2 linked regions of the Pigmentibacter sp. JX0631 genome follow. The protein of the gene in region 1 binds, or shares a complex with, the protein of each later gene. Links are inferred from orthologs where the notes say so. Each region holds a gene or a part of one and is shown on either strand. Other genes may lie near its edges.

What was found. The genes of interacting proteins can lie anywhere in the genome.
Region 2: the proteins of QEJ31_RS06225 (region 1) and nuoB are in contact, whole or in part, in a crystal structure (PDB 6Y11), measured with the Thermus thermophilus proteins. The link is inferred for Pigmentibacter sp. JX0631 from one-to-one orthologs. Residues at the interface, in WP_096411122.1 of Thermus thermophilus: Arg36, Val44, Arg45, Met46, Gly47, Pro48, Asn49, Arg50, Val51, Leu57, Gln58, Ala61, Asp62, Ile64, Lys65, Ile67, Phe68, Lys69, Glu70, Ile72, Val74, Glu223, Ala224, Glu225, His233, Thr234, Glu235, Tyr236, Ser237, Trp241; in WP_096411117.1 of Thermus thermophilus: Arg16, Glu17, Gly18, Leu24, Leu27, Val28, Trp30, Gly31, Arg32, Asn34, Ser35, Trp37, Thr54, Asp55, Ala56, Asp59, Ala61, Arg62, Phe63, Gly64, Glu66, Val67, Phe68, Arg69, Ala70, Ser71, Arg73, Gln74, Ala75, Asp76.

Annotation. Positions count from the first base shown.
Region 1 is NZ_CP123622.1:1,437,212-1,441,031, forward strand. Bases 1-2,896 are described here. They hold QEJ31_RS06225 (NADH-quinone oxidoreductase subunit H), read right to left. Parts: upstream 2,056-2,896; coding sequence 946-2,055; downstream 1-945. Other genes in these bases: nuoL (NADH-quinone oxidoreductase subunit L), read right to left, coding at 1-81; nuoK (NADH-quinone oxidoreductase subunit NuoK), read right to left, coding at 84-389; QEJ31_RS06220 (NADH-quinone oxidoreductase subunit J), read right to left, coding at 373-927; ndhC (NADH-quinone oxidoreductase subunit A), read right to left, coding at 2,068-2,448; QEJ31_RS06235 (formimidoylglutamase), read right to left, coding at 2,510-2,896. Also shown: more of QEJ31_RS06235, read right to left, coding at 2,897-3,622. UniProt on the Escherichia coli protein: NDH-1 shuttles electrons from NADH, via FMN and iron-sulfur (Fe-S) centers, to quinones in the respiratory chain. The immediate electron acceptor for the enzyme in this species is believed to be ubiquinone.
Region 2 is NZ_CP123622.1:339,612-343,015, forward strand. What follows is about bases 462-3,404. They hold nuoB (NADH-quinone oxidoreductase subunit NuoB), read left to right. Parts: upstream 462-1,655; coding sequence 1,656-2,153; downstream 2,154-3,404. Other genes in these bases: QEJ31_RS01445 (peptidylprolyl isomerase), read left to right, coding at 462-582; QEJ31_RS01450 (hypothetical protein), read left to right, coding at 630-1,616; QEJ31_RS01460 (response regulator transcription factor), read left to right, coding at 2,156-2,926; QEJ31_RS01465 (hypothetical protein), read right to left, coding at 2,959-3,404. Also shown: more of QEJ31_RS01445, read left to right, coding at 1-461. UniProt on the Escherichia coli protein: NDH-1 shuttles electrons from NADH, via FMN and iron-sulfur (Fe-S) centers, to quinones in the respiratory chain. The immediate electron acceptor for the enzyme in this species is ubiquinone.

The sequences.
Region 1 (3,820 bases):
TTTTCTTAGCATAAATGCATTCAGCAAAGCACCAACTAATGGCAGTAAAACTATTAAAGTAAGTAATGTTTGTTGTTGCATAATTATCCTCTCAGCACTCTGAGATCATCAATCTCAACACTTGACTTAGCACGATATAAAGAAATGATAAGTGCAAGACCAATTCCTGCTTCACATGCAGCCACAGCCATCACAAAAAACATGATCACTTGCCCATCAATTGTATGAGTCATATTACTTGCACTAATAAATGCTAAATTAGCTGCATTTAACATAACCTCAATACTTAGCATCATAAAAATCAAATTTTTTCTAAACATGACCCCAAAAAGTCCAACTATGAAGAGAAGTATAGAAAAATATATTCCTAATTCAGGAAGACTTGGCATCATTCACCTTCGCTTTCTTTGCTATGACAATTGCGCCAACAATAGCTACTAATATTAAAAAACTTATTAATTCAAAAGCCCAGAGATAATCAGTAAACATTAAGGCAGATACATTTTTTACATTCTCATTCATAGATGCTGGGTAATAAGGAGGTCTAGCATTTGCAAGCGATACAGAGTTAAGACCGGAAACTAAATATCCCTGACCAACTTTTGTTCCTAGAAATAATGCAACTAAAAAACCAAGTACTGTTAAAACTAATTCACCTAAAGTAACTCTACCATAACGTAACTCTTCAGGAGGTAAATTCAAGAGCATAATAACAAAAACGAATACTACCATAATTGCGCCAGCATATACTATAATTTGTGAAACAGCTGAAAAATGCGCTCCAAGTAAACCATACATACCAGCAAGCAGCATCATGACAACAATGAGCAACATTGCGGCAGTGACTGGCCATTTTCTTGTAATCATTAAAGCAGATAAAAATACTGCGAGGATTCCCATTATTAAAAAAGATATTTGAGTCAACATTTGAGTCCCTTTTCTTAATTAATGAAATTTTACAATTGCTGTGACAATTGCAGTAATTATAAGATTTACAAGGGCGATAGGAAGTAAATATATCCATCCTAATCTCATTAATTGATCATATCTAAAGCGAGGAATAGTAAATCTAACTTGAACAAATAGCCACATTAATATAATTACTTTTGTCAATAAAACAACTATACCTAAAGGTAATAAGAGCCATCTTGTAACAACTTCACCGAGATGAGGCGTCATAGTGTCCAGTAAATATGCCTGTGATAACCAAGGAAGTTCATATCCACCAAAAAATAACGAAACAGTAAGTACACACATAACAAACATCATTGCGTACTCACCAAGAAAGAATAGCGACCAACGCATAGCTCCGTACTCAGTCAAAAATCCGGCTACAAGTTCTCCTTCACTTTCAGCTAAATCAAATGGCAGTCTGTTTGTTTCTGCACAAATAGCTACTATAAATATAATAAAAGCGACAGGTGCGTGAAAAACCCCCCAATTAGGAAGAAATCCCCAAAGTATTTCAGACTGTTTCGTTATCATAGTTTGAAGATCTAATGTTCCCCAAATAAAAATTAAAGGAATAATGCTAAGGCCCATAGCTACTTCATAACTAACCATTTGTGCAGAAGCGCGTAAACCACCTAACAGGGAATATTTATTATTTGAAGACCAACCAGCTAAAGTAACACCATAAACAGCTAATGAAGAAAAGGCAAATATCAAAAGAAATCCTGAGTTCAAGCTTACTGCTTGTAAATTTACAACTTCATTATTAACTAGAATATGACTTCCCCATGGAATTGCCACAGTAACAGCAAGTCCCATAGTAACAGGAATTACTGGAGCTAAAACATAAAAAGCTTTGTGTACATAAGGAGGAACAAAATCTTCTTTAAATAAAAGTTTAATTGCATCAGCAATTGGTTGCCCTAATCCTAATAATCTAAACTTAAAAAAACCGACTCTATTTGGTCCCAATCGACGTTGTATAATAGCGCACTGTCTGCGTTCTACCCAACTCATAATAGGAGCCACTTGTGCACCTACTGCTATACCAAGCAGCATAAGAAGAATGGTGCTGATAACTTGAGTCATACTAATATCAAACATTACCAAAACTCCTTAATCCCAACGTAACGCACCACGTCTGATGACATATATGTAGCCAATTGCTAAAGTTGCCAAAAATAATCCAACTTCAACAATTCCAAACCACCCTAAATAATCAAACGCAGTTGCCCACAGGTACATAAATATTGTTTCAATATCGAAAAGAATAAATAAAATTGCGGTTAAATAAAATTTGATTGAAAACCGGTTTTCAGCGGAACTTGTAACCGGCAAACCGCATTCATACACTTCAAGTTTGTGTGAATTAGGTTTTTTAGGGCCAAGAAAAAGTGATGCGCCGCTAACTCCAAGACCTAGTGCAAGCCCAAATACTAATATGAGCAATATTGGCAAATAAGGATTCAAACCAATAGAATAAACGGATTGCTCCATATGCAAGTTCCTCCTTAACGAGTTCAACTATCTCATAATCATCCATGCGACAAGAGAACCATCAAGTTAATCTTGAAGAATATTCTTCACGCAATAATGCCATACGATAAACGAGTGCTGCTGTTAATCTTGAAGTCATTTCATGAGTATCCCTTGCCGGGCAAAGTTCTGCAATGTCCATAACACGACATGTTTGGGATTTGGCAATAAATGTTAAAGATTGTGACAAATCTTTTACTTGAACTCCAAATGGTGTTGAAGCACTTGTTCCAGGAGCAATGGCTTGATCAAAAATATCTAAACACAATGAAATATGCACGCTGCCTTTAAATCGATCAAACCCAAAAGTTGTACAATCATCTAAATGATCGCGAATATGTTCTAAAGGAGTTTGCGCATGTCCTGCAAACAAATCTCTCCAAACATTTAATAAAGTCATATATTCAATTGTTGGAATCTTTTTTTCAAATACATAATCATACAATGATTGAGGATTTCTTTCTCTTTGAATTCCTATTTCTAGTAAAGCTTTGCCGTCATGAATATTGAATGGAAAGTCTTCAATAATTCTTCTAAAAGCAGTTCCACTGTTAATTTTTCCATTTTCTACAGGACGCAAATCAAAATGCGCATCTAAATTTATAATTGGTATTTTTTCTTTCTGTTTTCCTAATACATGGCCTTTGTAGCTTCCATAACTAAAATCATGACCACCGCCAATCACAAAAATCATTTTCGCATTTTTTTTAATAAAATAATTTACTACTTCAGAAAGTCTTTCATGAGTTTCTTCTATTGATTTAGAAAGTACTAAATTTCCAGCATCAAAAAATTTACTTGATATAAGATCACAATTTTTATTAATTACTTCACTACTTGTAAATGGTTTGTGCGTACTAGGATTAAATATCCTTAAATTCGTGTCATAAAGTCTATAGAAACTTTCTCGAAAACGATCCGGCCCCTCTTTAGCTCCTGGATTTCCATTATTTTCAATAACTCCTCTGTCATCAGGAACTCCAACTATAATATATTTATCATTAAAATCTAATTCTAATTTTTTTTGATTTTTTTCAAAATATTCAATATTTTTTATTGATGTACCAAGGGTTTCTTTTCGACTACTTCCATTAATTTTAGCTTTTTCTAAAAATTTTAATACAGTTTTTGTCATGTTAATTCCAAATTTTTTGAGAAATAAAAAATTAGCAACGTTTAATTTTGCTCAATGCTTAATTTTTTTCAAGCATATGAATTTCTATATTAAGATATTAAAATAGATTTTTTATCTGAACAAATTATTCCTTATATTTTATATAATTATGAAAAAATACCATTAATTTGCAAACGTTTTTATTTTATGACAATTTGC
Region 2 (3,404 bases), 1.1 Mb from region 1 along the record:
GCACTAAGCCTAACTTCCCAAAATCCTTTATCTACTATAGTTGAAACCCCTTTTGGTTACCGCATTTTTAAATTTATAGAAGGTAAGCCAGCCATTACAAAATCATTTGAAGATGTAAAATTACAATTAGCTGAACAAATGATAGGAAGCGACATTAAGCAAAAGCTAGAAGCGAATCTATTAAAAGAAATAAATGAAACTTTATCAGCAAAAAATATCGCTAAATTAAACACAATATTAACTGAAAATAAAATCACATGGCAATATGTTTCAAAACAATATAAAGTTTCTGAATCATTTATTACCGAGCTTGGAGTATCAGACAGTTTGGCGCAAAATGTTTTCTCCCTTAAAAATCCTGGAGATTTAATTCAGAAAGTTTTAGATTTCGGGGCTAAAAAAGCTATTGTAAAATTAGTCTCAAAAACTGTTCCAACTAATACAAATGAACAAATTGAAGCTCTTAAAAAACAAATGACTGGAATGAATAGCCAAGAATTCGCCACAAAAACACAAAAGTATATCCTATCTTCATATGAAAAAAGTGATAAAATTAAAATCAACCCAGCTCTTCTAAATTAATTTTTTAGAGCGCAAAAAGACTTCCGATTTATTGAAAGGTACTAATTTTGCAAAGTGATGTTGATGTTTTTATTATTCAAAAACAAACAACCCTAGAGCGATATACAAGAAGTAAAATTAATATAGATTTTTTTGATTACTTGGAAAGAGACAACCAAACTCCAGTTCCTTTACAAGAAGCGCATAATGAACATACAAAAAGTAGAGATATTTTACTCAAAGCTTTAGAAAAATATTCATTGACATATAAAATATTTAATTTGGATGAATTATCTTCAAATAATATTTGTTACTATAATGATAAATGCAAAAATTCTGGTTTAAATCCAAAATTAAAATTGGTCATTTCATTAGGTGGTGATGGTACTCTTTTGCACGCAAGTCATCATGTAGGAGGCGATGTCGCTTTATTAGGAATTAATTCTTGCCCCGCACACTCTGTAGGGCATATGTGTCCTGTAGTTCCTAACGATATTGAAAAAGCCATAGGCTGTATTGTTAAGAAAGAATATTCAACAAAAAGTGTAAGAAGAATTAAACTAGAAGTTTCACGAAAACAAATTCTTCCATTGGCATTAAATGATGTGCTGCTCTGTAATCGCCACCCAGCTGCCACAAGTAGATATCAATTAGGAATTTTTTCCTCAAATTTTACTAAAGAGTTTGGTTCTGAGAAACAATTGTCAAGTGGACTTTGGGTATCTACTGCAGCTGGGAGTACAGCTGCTATTTCATCATATGGTTTTCAAAAGTTAGATCTTCTTTCATCCCAAATATTAGCAGCAGTCAGAGAACCCTACACCCCAAGAAATGAATCTTTACAATTAAAGCAATTTTCTATTGACGGAGATGAAAAATCATTGTTGTTTTTTTCTCGCATGCGCCAAGGTCTCGTCTGTGTTGATGGACCTGATTCCTGCGCATATTTGGGTTTTGGTGATACTGTAAAAATGAGCTTACCAAAGGAATGCGCAATAAATCTTGTTCTCGATTTTTTTGGTAAAGTACCTTTGTTTCCGATAGATAATGGTTAACACAAATAGTGAAATAGTATTTTATAGGAGAGCTTTTTTATGAAGCACCACAATTATGGAAGTGAATTTTACATAACAACTAAGCAAAAAGAACTTGTTGCTTGGGCAAGAAAGAACTCTTTGTGGCCTTATCCTTTTGGAACTGCTTGCTGCGGAATCGAATTGATGTCGGTCATGGGACCTAAATATGATTTAGCCCGATTTGGAGCAGAAGTCGTGCGTTTTTCTCCAAAACAAGCTGATTTATTGATTGTTGCTGGCACGATTACAGAGAAAATGGGGCCAGTAATCAAAAGAATTTATGATCAAATGCCAGAGCCAAAATGGGTTCTTTCAATGGGCGCATGCGCTTCTTCAGGCGGTTTTTATCGCGCTTATCACGTTATGCAGGGAGTTGATAAAATCATACCTGTTGACGTCTATGTTCCCGGCTGTCCCCCAACTCCAGAAGCTGTTTTAGATGGCTTCATGCAACTGCAAGAAAAAATAAAAAAAGAAGCTCTTGAAGGCATTTCAGCTGAGAAAGAAGACAAGTAAACATGAAGGAAGAAAAGCTTCGCATTCTTATCATAGAAGATGACAGAGATTTAAATAATTTATTGAAATATACTCTGGAAGCTTCTAGGGATTATGACGTCAAATCACATTTTGATGGTAATGGTGCTTTTGAACTTATTTCTCAATTTATGCCTGATCTTGTTTTATTAGATGTGATGTTACCAAATATATATGGTACTGAAATATTAAAAAACATTCGTGATAACTCTAATACAGCTGGAATTCTTGTCATTTTATTAACAGCACGTTCCCAAGAAAAAGATAAAGTAGAAGGATTCGAAGCTGGTGCTGACGACTATATTACAAAACCATTTTCTCCAAGAGAACTAATGCTTAGAGTGAATGCTTTATTACGTCGATCGCATGCCTTAAAATTTCAAAACTCTCACAATCCATCAAATAAAGATGGCGAGAAAATAAACATTCCCCAAGATCCATTAGAACAAAATAGTTCGAAAATTATTTCAGTTGGCACAATAAAAATATTTCCTGATGAATATAAAGTAACAGTGAATAATGAAGTTATTTCACTTACGGCGACTGAATATCAATTATTAGTTTTTTTGTGTGAAAGAGTAGGAAAACTGCAAAGTAGAGAAGCTCTTTTACAAAAAGTCTGGGGATATGAAGGCCAGGTTAATACAAGAACAGTCGATACCCATATAAAACGCCTAAGACAAAAATTAGGAGTTGCTGGAAGTATGATCGAAACTATTCATGGATTTGGTTATCAATTAATTGATCCTCATTGAAATTATATTTTTTGCGTTTCTCCCAACGATAATTAATGGAAACGAGTGCAATTCAGAAGGAAATGCATATAACTAGAAAAAATTTGGAATGTGGAGAAATCTTTTGTTACAAACATGTCCGGAAAAGACTCCAATACAACCTTTCTTTGTGATTGAACGGGATGTATTGCTGCAAGTTTCGCTGTGGCATTTATAAAGTCAGTTTCATTTGAAGTTTCTATTGCGGTAAACACAGCATTAATTGCCGCTTTTTCATATGGTCGTTCAGCTGCAAATTGCGTCCAATCCGCAACATTAGCGAATGAACGAGTTACATACCCTCTATCTAAAAAAGCATTTAAAGTGTTGCCCCCATTAAAACACGTTTGATTTAATGGGGCTATCAAAGCATAACCTGTGCATCCTGGATTTCTTTCCGAATTAGTAGCCATATGTTCTTTAAACTTTTGTGAAATTTTTTCTTGTAAATACTTAATAT